Regions from separate parts of the Paenibacillus sp. 01T442 genome, predicted to be linked through region 1. Evidence: riboswitches for the same ligand, from Rfam matches in the RefSeq annotation. Region 1 holds a riboswitch; each other region holds the start of a gene.
The links. A riboswitch is a leader RNA that binds a small molecule or an ion and turns the genes downstream of it on or off. The one in region 1 is predicted to bind cyclic di-AMP.
Positions count from the first base shown of each region.

Region 2: another riboswitch for cyclic di-AMP. It lies ahead of AC1DLM_RS13480 (hypothetical protein); the one in region 1 lies ahead of AC1DLM_RS22445 (ubiquitin-like domain-containing protein).
Region 3: another riboswitch for cyclic di-AMP. It lies ahead of AC1DLM_RS14810 (stalk domain-containing protein); the one in region 1 lies ahead of AC1DLM_RS22445 (ubiquitin-like domain-containing protein).
Region 4: another riboswitch for cyclic di-AMP. It lies ahead of AC1DLM_RS01700 (ABC transporter ATP-binding protein); the one in region 1 lies ahead of AC1DLM_RS22445 (ubiquitin-like domain-containing protein).

Region 1 covers NZ_JBFTPF010000036.1:11,438-15,649, reverse strand. Annotated here, with positions in the region: gene rnmV (ribonuclease M5) at 1-261, opposite strand, end outside; gene AC1DLM_RS22445 (ubiquitin-like domain-containing protein) at 379-1,518, opposite strand; cyclic di-AMP (ydaO/yuaA leader) riboswitch at 1,799-1,992, opposite strand; gene AC1DLM_RS22440 (ABC transporter ATP-binding protein) at 2,276-3,019, shown strand; gene AC1DLM_RS22435 (ABC transporter permease) at 3,016-4,212, shown strand, end outside.
Region 2 covers NZ_JBFTPF010000013.1:95,134-99,345, reverse strand. Annotated here, with positions in the region: gene AC1DLM_RS13485 (glycine betaine uptake BCCT transporter) at 1-1,180, opposite strand, end outside; gene AC1DLM_RS13480 (hypothetical protein) at 1,401-1,817, opposite strand; cyclic di-AMP (ydaO/yuaA leader) riboswitch at 1,879-2,039, opposite strand; partial or broken gene AC1DLM_RS13475 (DUF2179 domain-containing protein) at 2,045-2,319, opposite strand; gene thpD (ectoine hydroxylase) at 2,380-3,291, opposite strand; gene AC1DLM_RS13465 (ectoine synthase) at 3,310-3,696, opposite strand; gene ectB (diaminobutyrate--2-oxoglutarate transaminase) at 3,709-4,212, opposite strand, start outside.
Region 3 covers NZ_JBFTPF010000014.1:251,737-255,948, forward strand. Annotated here, with positions in the region: gene liaF (cell wall-active antibiotics response protein LiaF) at 1-636, opposite strand, end outside; gene AC1DLM_RS14805 (PspA/IM30 family protein) at 768-1,430, opposite strand; cyclic di-AMP (ydaO/yuaA leader) riboswitch at 1,586-1,738, shown strand; gene AC1DLM_RS14810 (stalk domain-containing protein) at 1,743-2,534, shown strand; gene AC1DLM_RS14815 (YjcZ family sporulation protein) at 2,688-2,792, shown strand; gene eutC (ethanolamine ammonia-lyase subunit EutC) at 2,867-3,559, opposite strand; gene AC1DLM_RS14825 (ethanolamine ammonia-lyase subunit EutB) at 3,552-4,212, opposite strand, start outside.
Region 4 covers NZ_JBFTPF010000001.1:400,442-404,653, reverse strand. Annotated here, with positions in the region: gene AC1DLM_RS01710 (ABC transporter permease subunit) at 51-845, opposite strand; gene AC1DLM_RS01705 (ABC transporter permease subunit) at 872-1,669, opposite strand; gene AC1DLM_RS01700 (ABC transporter ATP-binding protein) at 1,676-2,560, opposite strand; cyclic di-AMP (ydaO/yuaA leader) riboswitch at 2,676-2,842, opposite strand; gene AC1DLM_RS01695 (AraC family transcriptional regulator) at 3,038-3,868, opposite strand; gene AC1DLM_RS01690 (beta-galactosidase) at 4,011-4,212, shown strand, end outside.

The DNA.
Region 1 (4,212 bases):
CTTATACGCCGCTTGCTCCTGCGTAATGAAGGCATGCTTGCAGCCAGGTACCTTCGCTGCCACGATTTTGCGTATCCGTTCCCCTGCGTGATCCGGATCCGTGAATATAATGACGCCTCTGCGCTGCTGAGCCAACGCAATCCGCTTCAGTACGGCTTGTCCGATGGCAGAACCGCCTGTTTCAATGGTATCCGCCTGCACAGCCCGTTTGATTGCAGCTGTATCGTCCTTGCCTTCCACAACGATCATTTCTTTTATCATCACCGTTTTCCTTCCCCAGTACGCAGAAAAAGAAGAGGGGTCTCCTCTTCTTTCGCGCAGGCAGATGCCAAGCTACGTGTATTTAGTAGTGTTCCCGTCAAAACTACCGTTTACACGTTAGTTTTGGGACGGTTTTGTAGGGCCAACCACATACACAGTGTACCCTTGCTTCGTGCCAAATTTATTCGCATAGCCGTGATCTTCATAGTACACATCGATCATTTGGCCTTTCACGCCGCTTCCAATATCCTCAGCACGACGGAAACCAATCCCTTCGATGTATACCCACCAACCTAGCGGAATAACCTTCGGATCGACAGCAATTGTACGCCCTTCAGTCACCGTAGTACCTGTGTAGGTCTTACCATAACCCGAGGAGCCCTCAGTTTTGCCTGTCGAAGCAACATCCGCTGAATAAGCCGTCAGCTTCACGTTTTTGAGAATTTGTTTGTAGCCGAAGGTCACACCGTTCTTGGAAACCTCATCCACACTCGGTGAAGAGGCGGAGAGAACAACCACAGGATTTTTCGTGCCTACGGAAACTACTTTCTTAATGCTTTCTGTTTGTACTTCTTCACCCACAACTGCTTCCGCGACTAAAACACCGTCCTCGAAAGTCTTTTCTTTCTTCTTGACCAAAACGCCTTCTTTACCTTCTTGGACCACTTGCTCTTTCCCTTTAAGTAAAGATGCGTCATTCTTTTTCTCTGTCTCGAATGCGATCGGTTCAGAGACTTCCTCCGTCTCTTTTTTCACACGGACGATCTTGATTTCATCGCCAGTGGTAAGAGCGGACGTCGGTTCGGGAGAAATACGATCGTTCTCCCCAAGTGCAATATGTAAACGTTGCAATGCACTTTCTACCGTTCTTGCAGTTGTGTAAACAGTGGTGGTCTTTCCATCAGCAGTCAATTGAATCGGTGAAGCATGCTCGATAACAATTTTGTCTCCACCCTTGAGCTTGGTCGTGAGTGAAGCTGAAATTTCATCGTGCTCACCAATCGTTATGGCTTGTTCATCCAGTAGGCGTTGCAGGACCCATTGCTTCGTGTGCACAATAGTTTCTTGTCCATTAACAACCACGGATACGCTCTTGGTAGCCGTTCCGTACAACAACACCAAAAACATGAAAGTCATTGCGATTGAGATTATAGCTAGGCTTAAAATCAAACGCAAGTTTTCATGCTTCCATCGCAATGCGAAGGACATGCTGGATGATCGTTTTACATGGGTCTCGCTAATTGAGATACTGCCCACTTCTTCGGTCCTCCTTCAAAGCCTCGCCGCCAGGTTACAGCATGATTAATTTGACGCGACTAAGGTTTTTAGTTTAACTTAATGCTCGCCATCATCAGCAAGTTACTTCGCTGAATCTGGTCGTCCCCCCCTTTTACCTATTCATCATCCTATGAATTCCGGGTTATTTTATGTCTTCTGATCTGTGTAGAACCCTGTATGTGGACAAAAAGCCAGCAAGAAGAGGACTCTTCTCGCTGGCTTAGTTTGCATAATGAAATACAAATAGCACGCACGACAATCGTTACCTCTCTTACGCTTACGAGGTTAGCTGACGGATTCGGACGTGAGAGTCGCCCTACGTAAACGCAAACTGCTTGTTTGACGTCTATGATTCACCCCTGTTACTCTCTGCTTACTTAACCGCATTGGTATGCTCATTAAGCTTGCAGTGGTTCCCCCGTTTCCACATTTGGAACTCAGCGAATGGAAAATTGGCAAATTGGATATTAAGTTATTATGAAAAGTATATTACGCTGTTAATCTCAACCTGTAAAGGGATTAACACCCGTTAAAAAGGGCTAAATCGCCTAAATTTCGATTATTTTTCATATATAACCCACTTATATCTACATGTGTCTAACTTTAACGTACGTATACGCGATTTTTCAGTGTATAATGGTCAAAACTAGGCTAAAAATGCAATTTTGTTTATAATGATTCTGGAAGTATTTGAATGAATAATACCAAAAATTTGCTATTTAGGGAGGCAATTGAGATGGGTCCCATCTTGCAAGTAAACGCTTTATTCGGTGGATATTTACCCAACAAACCCGTTCTTCATAACCTTTCCTTCTCGATCCGTCAAGGTGAAATGATGGGGCTAATTGGACTTAATGGTGCAGGGAAAAGTACCACCATCAAAAATATTCTTGGGCTGCTTCAGCCACAAAAAGGGTCCATTCGCATTAACGGTTTAACGTTGGCCGAAAATCCGCTACCTTACCGAGCAACATACGCTTATGTGCCTGAAAGTCCAGAGTTATACGAAGAACTTACGATTCGCGAACACCTCGAGCTAACAGCGATGGCTTACGGTATTTCTAAAGCGGATTATGAAACCCGTTCTCGATCCTTATTAGAGCAGTTTCAAATGAAAGACAAGCTGAATAGCTTCGCAAGTCATTTATCCAAAGGGATGAAACAGAAGGTCATGATCATGAATGCCTTCCTGATCGAACCTTCTTTATATATTATCGATGAACCATTTCTCGGACTCGATCCTTTAGCCATACGTTCCTTGCTTGATCTCATGGTTCAAATGAAGAAAAAAGGTGCATCCTTTCTCATTTCCTCACACATTTTGTCTACAATTGAAAAATATTGCGATGCTTATGTCGTTCTCCACAAAGGGCACATGGTGGCTCAGGGAGATTTAGTCGAATTACGCGCCCAGACGGCGCTGCCTCAGGCGTCATTAGACGACATCTTCTACAAGCTCGTTCAAGGAGACAAGGCATGAGTCACTTAACCGATAGTACGCCTGCATTTAATACACATGCATTATGGAAGCAGCGTTTTCAACATTATTGGAAGGAATCCATGGGATATTGGCAGTATGCCGCACGCAGCAACTTTATCGGCTTTTTGTTGTTTCTTGTCATCGTTTCTTCCTATTATTATGCAAAAACATTACAGCGTCTTCCGACAGATTATCCGTACCTATGGATCGTGTTGCTCGTGCTTGTTCCACTCGTCGCTTCAAGCTCCATTCGAACGCTGACTCGCAGTGCCGATCGGATGTTTCTATTGCGGATTGAACATGAAATGGGCACCTATTTCCGAAGCAGCTTTTTGTATAGTTTATCACTTCAGGCTGTTTGGTTATTTCTCGGATGGGTCGCAGTAAAACCCCTATATAAACACTGTCTAGGTACTGATGCACAGCCATTTCTTCTCATATTCGCTCTATTACTTCTATTAAAAGTAGCGAACCTATTAGCGAGTTGGCAGGAAGGCAGATTTGCCGCTGAACGAACTCGATTCGTATCTGTTTGTTTTCGATGGGTGGCATCACTTGCCTTAATAACGATCCAGTTTCACTATAGCAGTTTATGGGCAAGTGTAGCTGCCATGCTTCTTGTATTCATTTGGCTGATTGCCTTCCGATCCGTGGGTAAATATGTGATCGGATGGGACTATCTGATTGCCAAAGAGAAGCAGCAGCAAGCAAGACTCTATGCTTTCTTCAACTGGTTCGTGGATGTACCTCAATTGCCAACGCGAATAGCCCGCCGAGGTTGGATCAGCGGGATTACCCGAACGATTCCATTTCGACAGGATTCGGCGTTTCTCTACTTATATATGAAGACCTTGTTGCGCACCGAGATGTTCGCCATTGTGCTACGTCTGACTGTGATTGGCATCTTAGCCCTGGCCGTTGCAGATTCCACGACTGCGCGCAGCGTCATCCTACTCATTGCGCTTGTCATCTCGATGGTTCAGCTTACTTCATTGGAGCGTGCACATCGCTATACGTTTTGGCTCCATATGTATCCATTGGAACCTAAAACCAGAGCAGGTTCGCTAGCCTTCATCATCTGGCTAACCCTCTTACTAGAGCTTGTGATCCTAACGATTCCATTCATGATGGGAACCCCCATCCTGTATATCGTAGTCCCCTTGCTCAGTCTTGCCTTTATTTCTTTCGCATGC
Region 2 (4,212 bases), on a different contig from region 1:
TAATCCCCCCCATAGGCAGCTGCTCTAGTGTTAAAAATAAAGCAGATGTAACATCCTTTTCAGCCGCGGCCGCAATCGGATAATGATCAAACAACTCTAAGTGCAACCCTGTTCCTCCGAATACAGAAAACCAAACGAAGCTAAATAAACTTGGGATCAAGAGAACACCTAATACAAACTCCTTGATTGTTCTGCCTTTGGAAACACGTGCAATAAAAGTACCGACAAAAGGACCCCAAGCTATCCACCATGCCCAATAAAATAACGTCCAGACACCAACCCAGGTTCCCTGTGTAAACGGAGTCATTCGTAGGCTCATGTACACAATATTTTGCAAATATCCCCCTAAAGTAGAAGTAAATAAATCCAGAATGAAGGAGGTAGGGCCAACTACAAATACGAAAGTCATTAGCAAGACGGCTATAATTAAATTGGTATTGCTCAATATTCGGATCCCTTTGTCCAAGCCTGTCGTGGCCGAGAGCAAGAATAAAACCGTAACCACTGCAATAATGACCACTTGAACAAATGGACTTATTGAAATACCGAACATATGATTTAATCCGCCATTAATCTGAAGTGCACCTAAACCAAGCGAGGTGGCAACACCAAATACAGTAGCAATGATGGCAAGTGTATCTATCACACCTCCAACCCATCCCTCTGATATCTTGCCAAGAATGGGTGAAAAGACGGCGCTAATTAGCCCCCTCTTACCTTTCCGGAATTGAAAGTAAGCTAAGGCTAGCGAAATGATGGTGTAGATTGCCCATGGATGAACTCCCCAATGGAAAAAGGAATAACGCATGGCTAGTCGTGCAGCTTCTATGGATGCTACAGAAGCTCCTTCAGGAGGGGATAAAAAATGGGATAATGGCTCAGACACCCCCCAAAAAACAAGCCCAATCCCCATTCCAGCACTAAACAACATAGCGAACCAAGATGCTGTTGAATATTCAGGCTCATCTTCATCTTTTCCCAGTTTAATCCTTCCGTACTTACTAAACGCAAGATAGAAAGCAAAGAGTAAGATACCAAACGTTGAAATTAAGAAAAACCATCCAAAATTATTAATCGAAAAGTCGAAGAGTGAAGTCGCGGAATCAGCCAGCTTATTAGGGGCAAGAGCTCCCCATAAAACAAAAGCCAAAATAATAACAATTGAAATATACAAAACCATTTTTATAACCATCCCTATATACTATTTTATATTAATCATTACCTAATTAGGAAATATAATGCATTAAAATGCCATTTCATCTGATCCGAAACAAAATATAGCCCATCAAACCACAGCTTTAAACACATAGTTGTGGTTTGATGAGCTCTTACTTTTTACTCTCTTCTATTTAAACTCTACAAGTTTCCATAAACAACTTAGGAAATGTATCGACCTACCTTTAAGGCAAAAGAGATGATACCTCATTGTTCGTGTTTATGTACGTAAATTGGTTAGCACCCAGGCCTCTATATGCACTCCTTGACTTATCCCCTTTTGTTACAACGTGTATCGACTCAGAGCCCCACTCTTTACAAATTTGAATATACCTGCTGCATAGATTAAAACTAATTTCAAATAAATAAACTTTACTTATTTGGATATCAGGGAGCACCCAAGTCGCGGCATCTTCGGTGTCAACCATAATAATCGAATCCACACCCATAGCTTCCAGCTTTTTCTTTCCATACTTATTGTTCGTGAGTGCATAATATTGAATGCCTTTTGAACGTAATAGATGAATGAAATCTTTTCCCGCTCGGTTCGGAGCATTGACCAGTACATACTCAGATGAATTGGATTCTTCCTTGTTTTTCATTTTACTTTTCCCCCTTTGAGAGGCAACGAAAATTAGCCTTTAAGCCACACTCCTCCTCGTTACCTCTACACAATTACGCTTACGAAGTTAGCTGTCGGATTCGGACCTGAGAATAGCCCTACTCAATACATCTGAGATTCACCCCAACTGTGCATGCTGCCATACACCTGCTTACTTGGTTCCCCCGCTCTTGCCTCGTGCAAGACTCAGCGCTTACCCATGCCTGCTTATTTCCGAATCATTTTCAACCAGAAGCCACCATGCAAGCTCTTTGGTTCAAGCGTAATAATAAACGCTTTCGAATCCACGTTGCGAATGCAGGCGTATAAAAACTTTTCATTTTTTCTTCGTGCCAATACTTCCAAAACCAATCGTTCTCTTCTATCATGCTAATCGCAGCGGCTGTATATTTCTCCCCTTTTAAAGTCAGGATCATACGGAGTGTGAAACAAGAAACATACACGATTTGAATGCCTAGAATGCTGCTTAATATTGCTAACACACCGCTTCACCTCTTTGATTACCGATGAGGACCTCACTAGGAAGATCCTTAAACATCATGTCATGATAAGCGTTCAGCGATAAAATCTGGTCTAGGTCCCTTACCTGAGTAAGGAGCATTGAGTTTATTCAGCATACTATTATATACAATGAAAACATTGCTGCGCGGATCTGGGGTAATATTACTATTTGAACCGTGCATTAAATTACAATCGAATAGGAGGATGGAGCCAGCTTTACCCGTAGGTGCAACAATACCGCCTTGTTTGGCAAGCTGTTTTAGACTCTCTTGGTCAGGAACCCCATATTCTTGACGGCGAAGCGAGGATTTATAATTCTCATCCGGCGTTTCCCCGACACAGGAAACAAACGTACGATGTGAGCCAGGTATAACCATAAGGGGACCGTTATTGGCATGATTATCTTCTAACGCAATTGAACAGCTAAGCGCTCGCATTCTCGGCATCCCATCTTCCACATGCCAAGTTTCAAAATCCGAATGCCAATAAAACTCTTTACCTGTAAATCCTTGTTTAAAATTAATTCTGGATTGATGGATATAGGTTTGGCTACCCAGAATTTGATTAACGATATCTTGTATACGTGGATCCGAAGCCATTTGTTTGAACACTTCGTCATCCCGATGCACAGCGAATATAGATCTAATTTCATCATTCCCTGGTTCTCTGATCACTTCAGGCTTCTGCACTTCTTTGCTTTGCTCCCAAAGTCTTGCTAGCTCTTGCTTCCAGAATTGAACCTGTTCCTCGGTAAAAAAGGATTCCAAAAACAAATAACCATTTTCCTCGTAAAATGTAAGCTGGTCCTTACTAATTTCTGTCTGATTAATTGTAGGGTTATAAACCACCAGATCCTGCCGCTCCAGTAGCTTTGGCTCCTGATAGATTCTTGATGGATAGCTGTCTTGCATGCTCGATCGATTCACCGTAATTTGCCCCTTGGATGTTAACATGGATTGCCACTCTCCTTATTAGATTGGGTCTAACGGGTATGTCCCTTCAGCATCATGAACTTCTCGGCCTGTTGTAGGCGGATTAAACACACAAATCATACGCATATCCGTTCTACCGCGCAGCAGATGTTTCTCATGACCGTTTAAGACATAGAGGGTTCCTGCGGAAATGGGATAAATCTCTTTGCTTTCGAGGACTTCAATCTCACCGTCTCCTTGAATACAGTACACGGCTTCAACATGATGTTTGTACCATATCTCTGTTTCAGTACCGGCTTTAATCGTCGTATCGTGCAAAGAGAAGCCTACCTGGTCACTTTTCACAAGCAATCGTGTACTATACCAAGTTTCTGTATCTACATGGAATTCAGTGCCGACTCTTTCGGCTAATTGTCTTACAATCATGTCCTGCTCCTCCTATGCCTGTTTACTTGTCAACTTTAATTCTGCAGCAATTTCTTCCATACTTTCTCGTAAAATGTCCAATCCTTGGACTAAGCCTGCTTCATCAATGATTAACGGCGGCATAATTTTGGCAACCTCACTGTCGGTTCCAGAGGTTTCCATGATCAGTCCCTTCGAGAAGGCACGTTCGGATATTCTCTCTGCTACGCCACTAATTTCGAAGACAATACCTTGCATAAGTCCTCTTCCTCTGACCTTCCCTTTTAATTGTGGGTAAGAGGCTACCATTTCTTGCAGACGGATATTCAGCAGCTTGCCTTTCTCCATAATACTCGTCGAGAATTGCTCATTCTCCCAATACCGAAGCGCTTCCGAGGCTGTAATGAAGGCCAAATTGTTGCCTCGGAAAGTACCGTTATGTTCACCAGGTTCCCAAATATCCAGTTCAGGTCGAATCAGTGTCAACGCCATTGGCAAACCATAACCACCGATGGACTTGGACAGACAGATAATATC
Region 3 (4,212 bases), on a different contig from region 1:
TACGATGAAAGAAAGTATGAGTTTCACCCGATGGTCACAATGCCCATAATTCTGCGATTGCCAAACGACTTTGTTCATCACACCTGACTCTTTTTCTTCCGCGATTTGAAGCTGACCCAGCATGACGGAAGCTGTGACGGAAACGCCGATATCGTCAGGCACCTTTATATCAATATCTCCTACAACACCTTGTAGGATAACTGTCGTTTCTTTTTGCTCGAGAATTGCCATGGAAAGATCCATATACGTTTCTCCCACCAAGTACCACGTCGAGGAATTCCGTTGAATCCATGGTTCTCGGCCTAGGCGAAGGCTATCAACAATCTTCTGCTTTTGGGTATACGTATCATCTTTATGAATCTGCTTGGATCGAATGAAAAATAAACCTAATGAAATCAACACAACCGAAATGACAATGGTAAGATGATCACCGAATAATATGACGGCACCAATCCCCATCAGCACATAGCCCTTGCGCTCTTTGCGTGAACGAACACGATGAATGCCCAGCAAAATAAGGATTACGGCCATAACGGGAAAAAAGCCTATGGTATGTTCCAGAAGCAAAAAAATACCGGCTCCAATCAGCAAAAGCGCTGTATTCCGGCTGCGGTTATTTTTCGTTTCCTCTCCCATCGATGCACCTCCTCTGGCTGCCATTTCTCTTTCGTTCATACGATTCCTAGCATACCATAAGAATKGACGACCTCCAAGATGCAAATCCTTATAGATCAAGGCTTTGCTTTCGTGGAGGTCACCGTCCATGACTATTTGCTGTCGTGCGGGTCTCGCTCACCGCGAGAACGCTGCTCCTGCTGCCACTCATGCTGCAGCTTGCTGCGCAGCGCGCGCAGTTCGTGTTGAAGGTTGCCACCGGCTTCCTTCAGCGTCTCCTTCGACAGGCGGCCCGCTACGCGTAGCCCCTGCAACGCCTCCCGGCCGAGCTCGCGGCCGGTGACCTCCAGCTCGCGCCATGTGTCGCGAGCCTCTTTGCCGTGCAGCCCGCCGCGCGGCTGCTCATCCTCGGCTGCGTGTCCCGCACGCAGCCCGCGCAGTTCCTCTGCGAGCGCCAGGCACAAGTCCTGGCTGCTCGCGTACTGCGCGCGGTAGTGCTCGCTCGCGGCTTCCTCGTTCAGCTTCTCTTGCAGGGCAAGCCGCGCTAGATCTTCTTCGCCAGCGCGCATCGCAAGCTCGGCCTGCTCACCGCGCAGCTTCGCCATCTCTTCCGCTCGCGCGATGTTACTGCGCAAGGCAATCGTTGCTTGCAGCGCTTCCTCATAGCGTTCCTCAAGCTGTGCGATCTGGCTACCGTCGTCAGAAGTGGCTGGATTCGTTTTGCCGATCGTCTCGTGCCAGACGGTTTCAGCCATTTTGCCAATACGGTCAAATATATTAGTAGGATCCATTTCCCGATTCTTATTATTATTCATGTACAATCGCCCCTCATCCATCATCATACTCTTATGGTAGCTCAATTTCTGAGGTTCTAAAACCGACTATCGACTGTTTTTGAACCTAGACCTAAGTCTAGTATAAATGGGCATAACCATATTTTGGTCGTTGCCCAAGCATGCCAGTGATGCTAAAATATTTGAAGCCGAGTCTAGTGCATATATGCAGGCACTGGTACGGGGGACGAAATACTTGGGGTGAATATTTGCTTCAGCTTGGAGCAGACTAGGGAGAACCTTCTTCCCGAACCCGTCAACTAACCTCGAAGGCTCAAGAAGGAGGATTACCAATTGAATAAGCTTACCAAAGGGTTAACTAGCCTAGCTGCCTCACTAGCAGTATTGGCTGGAGGCTTTCTTTCCCCATTTACAGCTCAAGCAGCTGAAATGGCCGTGAAAGTGCAAGTCAATGATGAACTGATCCATTTTCCTGATGCACAGCCATTTCTGGATGGCAACCACACCACCCAAGTCCCGCTTCGATTTGTAACGGAGAAGCTCGGATATACGGTCAACTGGCAGAAAGATGGCAATCAGATTAAGGTAACACTAAATAACGACAATCATACGATTACCTTKGTTTCAGGGCAAAAAGAAGCTAACGTTGATGATGCAACGGTCATCTTAGACGGAGCTTCTCAGTATCAAAATGGACGTGTATATGTACCTCTTCGCTTCCTTTCCACAACCGCAGGCGTACCTGTACAGTGGGATGCAAGCAGTAATCTAGCTATCTTAAGTAAAGATGGAGAGCAACATGCACCTGATTATCAAGTATTCGAATCTACAGCTTATTCGGCAGATCCTTCTGAAAATGGCGGGTATGGAGCCATTGATTACATGGGCAACCCACTAGCAATTGGCACAGTTGCTGTTGATCCTTCCGTCATTCCACTTGGCACGAAGCTTTATATTGAAGGCTATTCGTTTAGCGGGCTTCCTAAAGGCGGCATGTACGTCTACGCAACAGATACGGGCGGATCCATTAAAGGAAATCGCATGGACATCTTTATTCCAGGCTCAAGGAAATCATTACAAAGCTTTGGCTTCCAGAAGATTAAAGTGTATCAAATTCCCAATTAAATGCATGGAGAGAGCTGCCCTAAGAGTCATACAAGGGCAGCTCTTTTTGTAGTTGAATGTTCCACTCAATAAGGGCATATGTCCAATCAACAGGGTTCCCACCCACATATGTTATATAGTGTTTAACCCACATTCAAAACCGGAGGGGATACTATGTCAGCTGCAGTTGGTTGTGGAACGCCAGGATACGGAAGTTCCGCAGGTTTAGTTCTTGTACTTTATGTACTGTTGGTCATCATTCTTGCTACTTTCTACTAGGACCATCTTCCGCCTGCGAAAATAAACCCAGCTGCTGAAGCTTCTCATTACGAGGCTTCAGCAGCCGGGCTTTTTCATTTGAATTCGATGCCACTCGTTCGCTGCTTCAAGATTTCTTCCAGCATTCCCCCAATATACGCCCCCGCTTCCATGGCAGGTGTTCCACCGCGATGAATGTTCGAAATAACCATCCGATCCGAATCCGTTCCCCCCGTTCTTGGCTTATAACACATGTACGCACTTAACGACTCAGCAGTCACAAGACCGGGTCTCTCACCGATAAGCAGCACAAGACATTCCGGATTTAACAAATCTCCGATGGCATCCATACAGCCTACCCGTCCGCGATTCACATAGATTGTCGTTCCCGCTGTTAAGCCTCGCAATCGCAAGGAATCCAGCAAGGCAGGATACAGGTCACGCATATTCGCTTCGATGCTATTTGCACTTAACCCATCGGATACTACGATTTGCACTTGTGGCCTAAGCTGACATTTCGCTAATAGCTCCTGTTTGCTTTCGGGCTTCAATACTCTCCCTAGATGAGGACGCTTCAAATACATATTCTTCGTTTCTGCACAAGAATCGACGATGAGCCACCTCATTTCTGCTAAGAGAGCAGAACTCACCTCATTGTGCACAGCATCCACGCTGCTAGCATGATCCCATCGAAAAGTCAGTAACTCACTCGTTAATGGACGTGTACCTGATCTAGAAACGCCAATGCGTGCCGGAGTTAGTGCTTTCATCCGAGCGAATTCATCCACGCTTTCCACCTCCTCGCCAGAATAGCCTAGAATCACCTGCTAGCGGACTTAGCGTACCGTTCAACCATAGGCCTATGTCTTGCAGCCAATCTCGAAATTCTGGTGCTGGCGCGCGCCCAAACAACTCGCGTAAAGTCGCAATATCGTGGTAGCTGAGTGATTGGTAATTGAGCATGCAGTCATCCGCCATAGGTACGCCAATCAGGAAGTTCACATGAGCAGAAGCCAGCATGACCGCTAAGGAATCCATATCATTTTGATCAGCATTCATATGATTGGTATAGCACACATCAACCCCCATCGGGAGACCATGCATTTTGCCCATAAAATGATCCTCAAGGCCTGCACGTATAACTTGCTTGCTATTGTACAAATACTCTGGACCGATAAAACCTACCACCGTATTAACCAAAAAAGGCTTGTAGATTCTAGCTAATCCGTAGCATCTCGCTTCCAACGTCACTTGGTCTATGCCATGATGCGCTTCCGAAGATAGCTCCGAACCCTGCCCCGTTTCAAAATACCACCGATTCGGCCCCGCCGCACTGCCCATTCTATGAATCAAGGCATCCGCTTCATCCAGAAGCGCCTTATGAATGCCAAACGCGCGATTGCCTTTCTCCGTACCGGCCAAGCTCTGGAATATAAGATCA
Region 4 (4,212 bases), on a different contig from region 1:
GCCTTTTGCCCGCATCCAGCGATGGATAGGGTGAAAGGTCCTTCTACTTTTTAAACGTGCAAATCTCGTTTCTTAAAGGAAACATACGTAACAACCGTTAACAGGACAATGAGGACTGTGGAGATAACGACATACACGGCATCAAATCCACCTCCATACATGATATTTTTCGCCTCATAGAATTTAAACGGGGTTACATATTTCAAGAATGCCAGCTTATCGTTGAAATCAATGGCAATGGATAAGATAAACGTGATGAGCATGATGCCTGTTGCCAGCGAAGCTGCTTTTTTGGAATTCCGATTAACGGCTGCAATGGATGTTCCGATGACTAGAAAGAGCAGCTGTAGAATAAACATACCTAGCATGACGATCGAGATATCCCCGTTGACGGCCTCACCTTTACTATAAGCCCCAACAATCAACATGCTCGAAATCCATGACACGAGGTTAAAAATAAGTATGTTCACTAAAGCGCTTAGCAGCTTCCAAGTGATGATTTGATGCCTGGATAAAGGCTTCACGAATAGGAACTCTGCCGTCTTGTCCCGCTCTTCCTTCGCGATGATATTAGCACCCAGCATTGCCGCATGGATCGTTGCCATTAACAAGAAATATAGGACCAAGATGCCAAAATAACCGCTAGCCTTCGATAAATCTAACGCGCCGCCACCCATAATCACTTGGAGTGACTTCGGCATTTCCGCCATAAGATCATTAATCTGTCCGTTCGCTGCCGTTGCTTGATACTTGTTCATGCCGCTTGCGATTAGAAAAATGAGTCCTAGACTCCAAAAAATCATCGATTTCCGATACGTTTTCAGTTCTCGCCAAAAAATATTCACGTGCTGTTCCCTCCTCTCCCCCGCATTTATACGGTATGAACATCCTTTTTCGTGTAGATGAAGTAGCTGGCCGCAATCGAAATGATGATAATCACGATGGCTGCGATGACATAGGAGGCTTCATAGGTGGCATGCTCAAGCATGTATGTCCCGTTAAAGTATTTGAATGGCGAGAAATAGCGTTTGGCCCCCTCCCCATCTACGGCAACGATCATTCCGATAACGAAAAAGGCAAACACCGTACCTAGACTGACGGATAACACGGCTTTGATTTTAGAAAATACGACGGAAATGATGAATCCTATAGCAAGGAACATCAGCTGGATAAACAGCAAAGTGAATGAGATCAATAGAAATGTGCTCACATCAAAATCGACCGTTTTGACTTGAAGCGCCATTAGATAGGCTGCAGCGATATAAATCACGCACGTAATGACTAAAGAAGTAACAGCCGCTAATAGCTTGGAAGTAACAATTTTCGTACGTGTTACGGGCTTCGTAAGCAGAAAGTCTGCTGTTTTCTCGCGCATTTCTTTCGAGAGTATAGACGTTCCCAGAACCATGGCTTGAATGGCTCCGCAAAGCGTAATGTACATAAAGATGTACACATAGAAACCGAGTAGGGTACCAAACGTTTCGATTTGAATGCCAAGCGCTTTCCTGACCCCTTCTGGATACCCTTCTAAGATGGAAGAAAACTCAGCAAAATCCTTAGAAACCGAAGGAAAAAGGGATAGGAATAAGACGATGACCGCAATTAAGGAGCACGTCCACGTAATTGTGGATTTCCGATAGGCTCTCAATTCATGAAGGTATATATTCATTCCACTTTAAGCCTCCTTCTCATAGTAGTGCATAAAGATCTCCTCTAAATCAGGCTCTTCGATCCACAGATTATCGATTTCAATTTCGGCAATTTTTCGCATGACTTGATTAATATTGCCTTTGAATAAGAAGCTCGTCGTCTGGCCTTGGACATCAATGTTATTGACTCCGGTCATCTTGAAAAAGTTAGGGTCGAGCGCTTGTGCCGTATCCACTTTAAATCGCTTGAAATTGTTTTCCTTTAAGGTGCTGATCTTCTCAACCGTTACAATTCTACCTTCCTTAATAATCGCGACGCGATCGCATAATCTCTGAACTTCACTCAATATATGAGAGGAAAAAAGAATCGTGGCTCCTCTTTGATTCTGTTGTTCGAGCAATTCGAAAAACTTCTGCTGCATGAGCGGGTCAAGTCCACTTGTCGGTTCATCCAGAATAATAAGCTTAGGATCATGCAGCAGCCCTTGAACGATGCCTACTTTCTTTTTGTTCCCCAGAGATAGATCATCAATTTTCTTCGTAACGTCCAGATCCATAATTTCAGCAAGCTCTTTGATTCTCTTCGTGCAATCCTTCTTGTAAAAGCTGGCTGAATACTTGAGTAGGTCGATTACTTTCATGTTGTCATAATAAAAAACTTCCGAAGGCAAGTAGCCGATCTCTTTCTTTATTTCAGGCGCAAACTGGATGCAGTCTTTTCCAAAAATTTTGGCACTGCCGCTTGTTGGAAAAATCAGAGACAGCAGCGTTCGAATCGTTGTTGATTTCCCTGCCCCATTCGGTCCAATAAAACCAAAGATCTCCCCTTCTTCGATTGAAAAACTAACATCGGTAATACCTCTTGCGTTCCCATAGGTTTTGGTCAAATTATTGATTTCAATAGCATGCATGGTATAGCCTCCTTATAACATTTATGTAACATTTTGGGTTGACGGCATGCAAAAAGAAGCCCTAAGAGCAGAGAATCTCTACTCTCGGACTTCTTTACATAAGAAGGCGAGTGTGCGGTTCTCTCTCAATGCACTTACGAGGTTAGCTGTCGGATTCGGACTTGAGAGCGTCCTACCTAATGCTTGCGAGCATCAGGATTCACCCCATGAAGCCAAGTATTGCTTGAACGGCTTCGATTGGTTCCCCCGTTTCCCCTACTGGGAATTAAGTGGTTTCTTTTCACATAGAATCAACTTGTCGTAATGAATCTTACGCCGTTCTTTATCGATTGTAAAACGTAGATTCGCCTTTAATTATTGCTTATTTGACTTTGGTAGTCGATGAAAGCGCATACATATAGGAGTGTCGTTGATTATCCCATACTTTGCTACTTATTAATGCTCTTTAGGAGATGAAGCTCTATAGACCTAGGAAACCTACGTGCTGTAGAGCCGCCGATACTCCTGTGGTGTCATTCCGGTATGCTCTCGGAAGCGCGCAATAAAGTAGCTGCTCTGGGAAAATCCGACATGCTCAGCCACTTGCTTAATCGTCCATTCGGTAGACATGAGCAGTTGTTTAGCTACAACCAGACGACATTCGAACAGCCACTCGACCGGAGTCCGCCCCATCACTTCGTGAAACATTCGACTAAAGTAAAAGGTACTGAAACCTGCCTGCTCGGCCATCTGCAGGAGAGTTAGCGGTTTCGTGCAGTGCGTACGAATATATTCCGCGACCTCTCTCATCCGTGCACGCTTATCCAGAATAGTTACTGTTCCATGCGTCTCTGCACGTAAGGCAAGCTCAGCAAGCAGTTCATAGAGCTTCACGGCCAATTGTACCTCATTCCGATCATATGGGGATGCCAGCTCCAATAAATCTCCTGTCAATTGTTTGAGCTTGGGTACATCCCAATATGTAAACAGCCATACTGCTGAAGTTCCTTGATCATTCAACAGCCTGTCGAGTCCCTCACCTGCAAGGTGTACCCAAAATACTTGCCACGGATCGTTTGGATCGGTTCGATACTCCTGTTCAAGGCCCGATCCGTAATAAAAGCCCTGTCCTGCTTCCAGGGAGAATTCCTTCCCATTCGCTTTGACGTAGCCTTTACCGCTTAACACAATATGCAAATTGGCTTGTTGCAGCTGCCCCTTAAACCGCCACTCCTGATGCTCAGGGAAATCCGCATATTGACCAATCATATCCGGATAAACCGTATAGTGTTTGTACATGGGCTCCGGTAATACATAATGAATTTTCATGTGTCCTCCAAAACGCAAAAATCTGATATACGTCGCAAAATGATGTTATATACATAATATTATAAAGAAATATAATGAGTACATAAAGGATTTTAAATAACAAAAAATTACTACATCTATAGAAATGGGGATGTTATGACTCATGGAAAAGACCATTCCGGGAGAGAAATTTGATCTAGGCGTATGCTACTACCCTGAGCAGTGGCCAGAGGGTATGTGGGCTGATGATTATAGGAGAATGCGAGAAATCGGCTTTACCATCGTACGGATGGGAGAGTTTGCATGGAATTTCTTTGAACCAGAGGAAGGGGTATTTGCCTTTGATCTGTTCGACCGTGCGATAA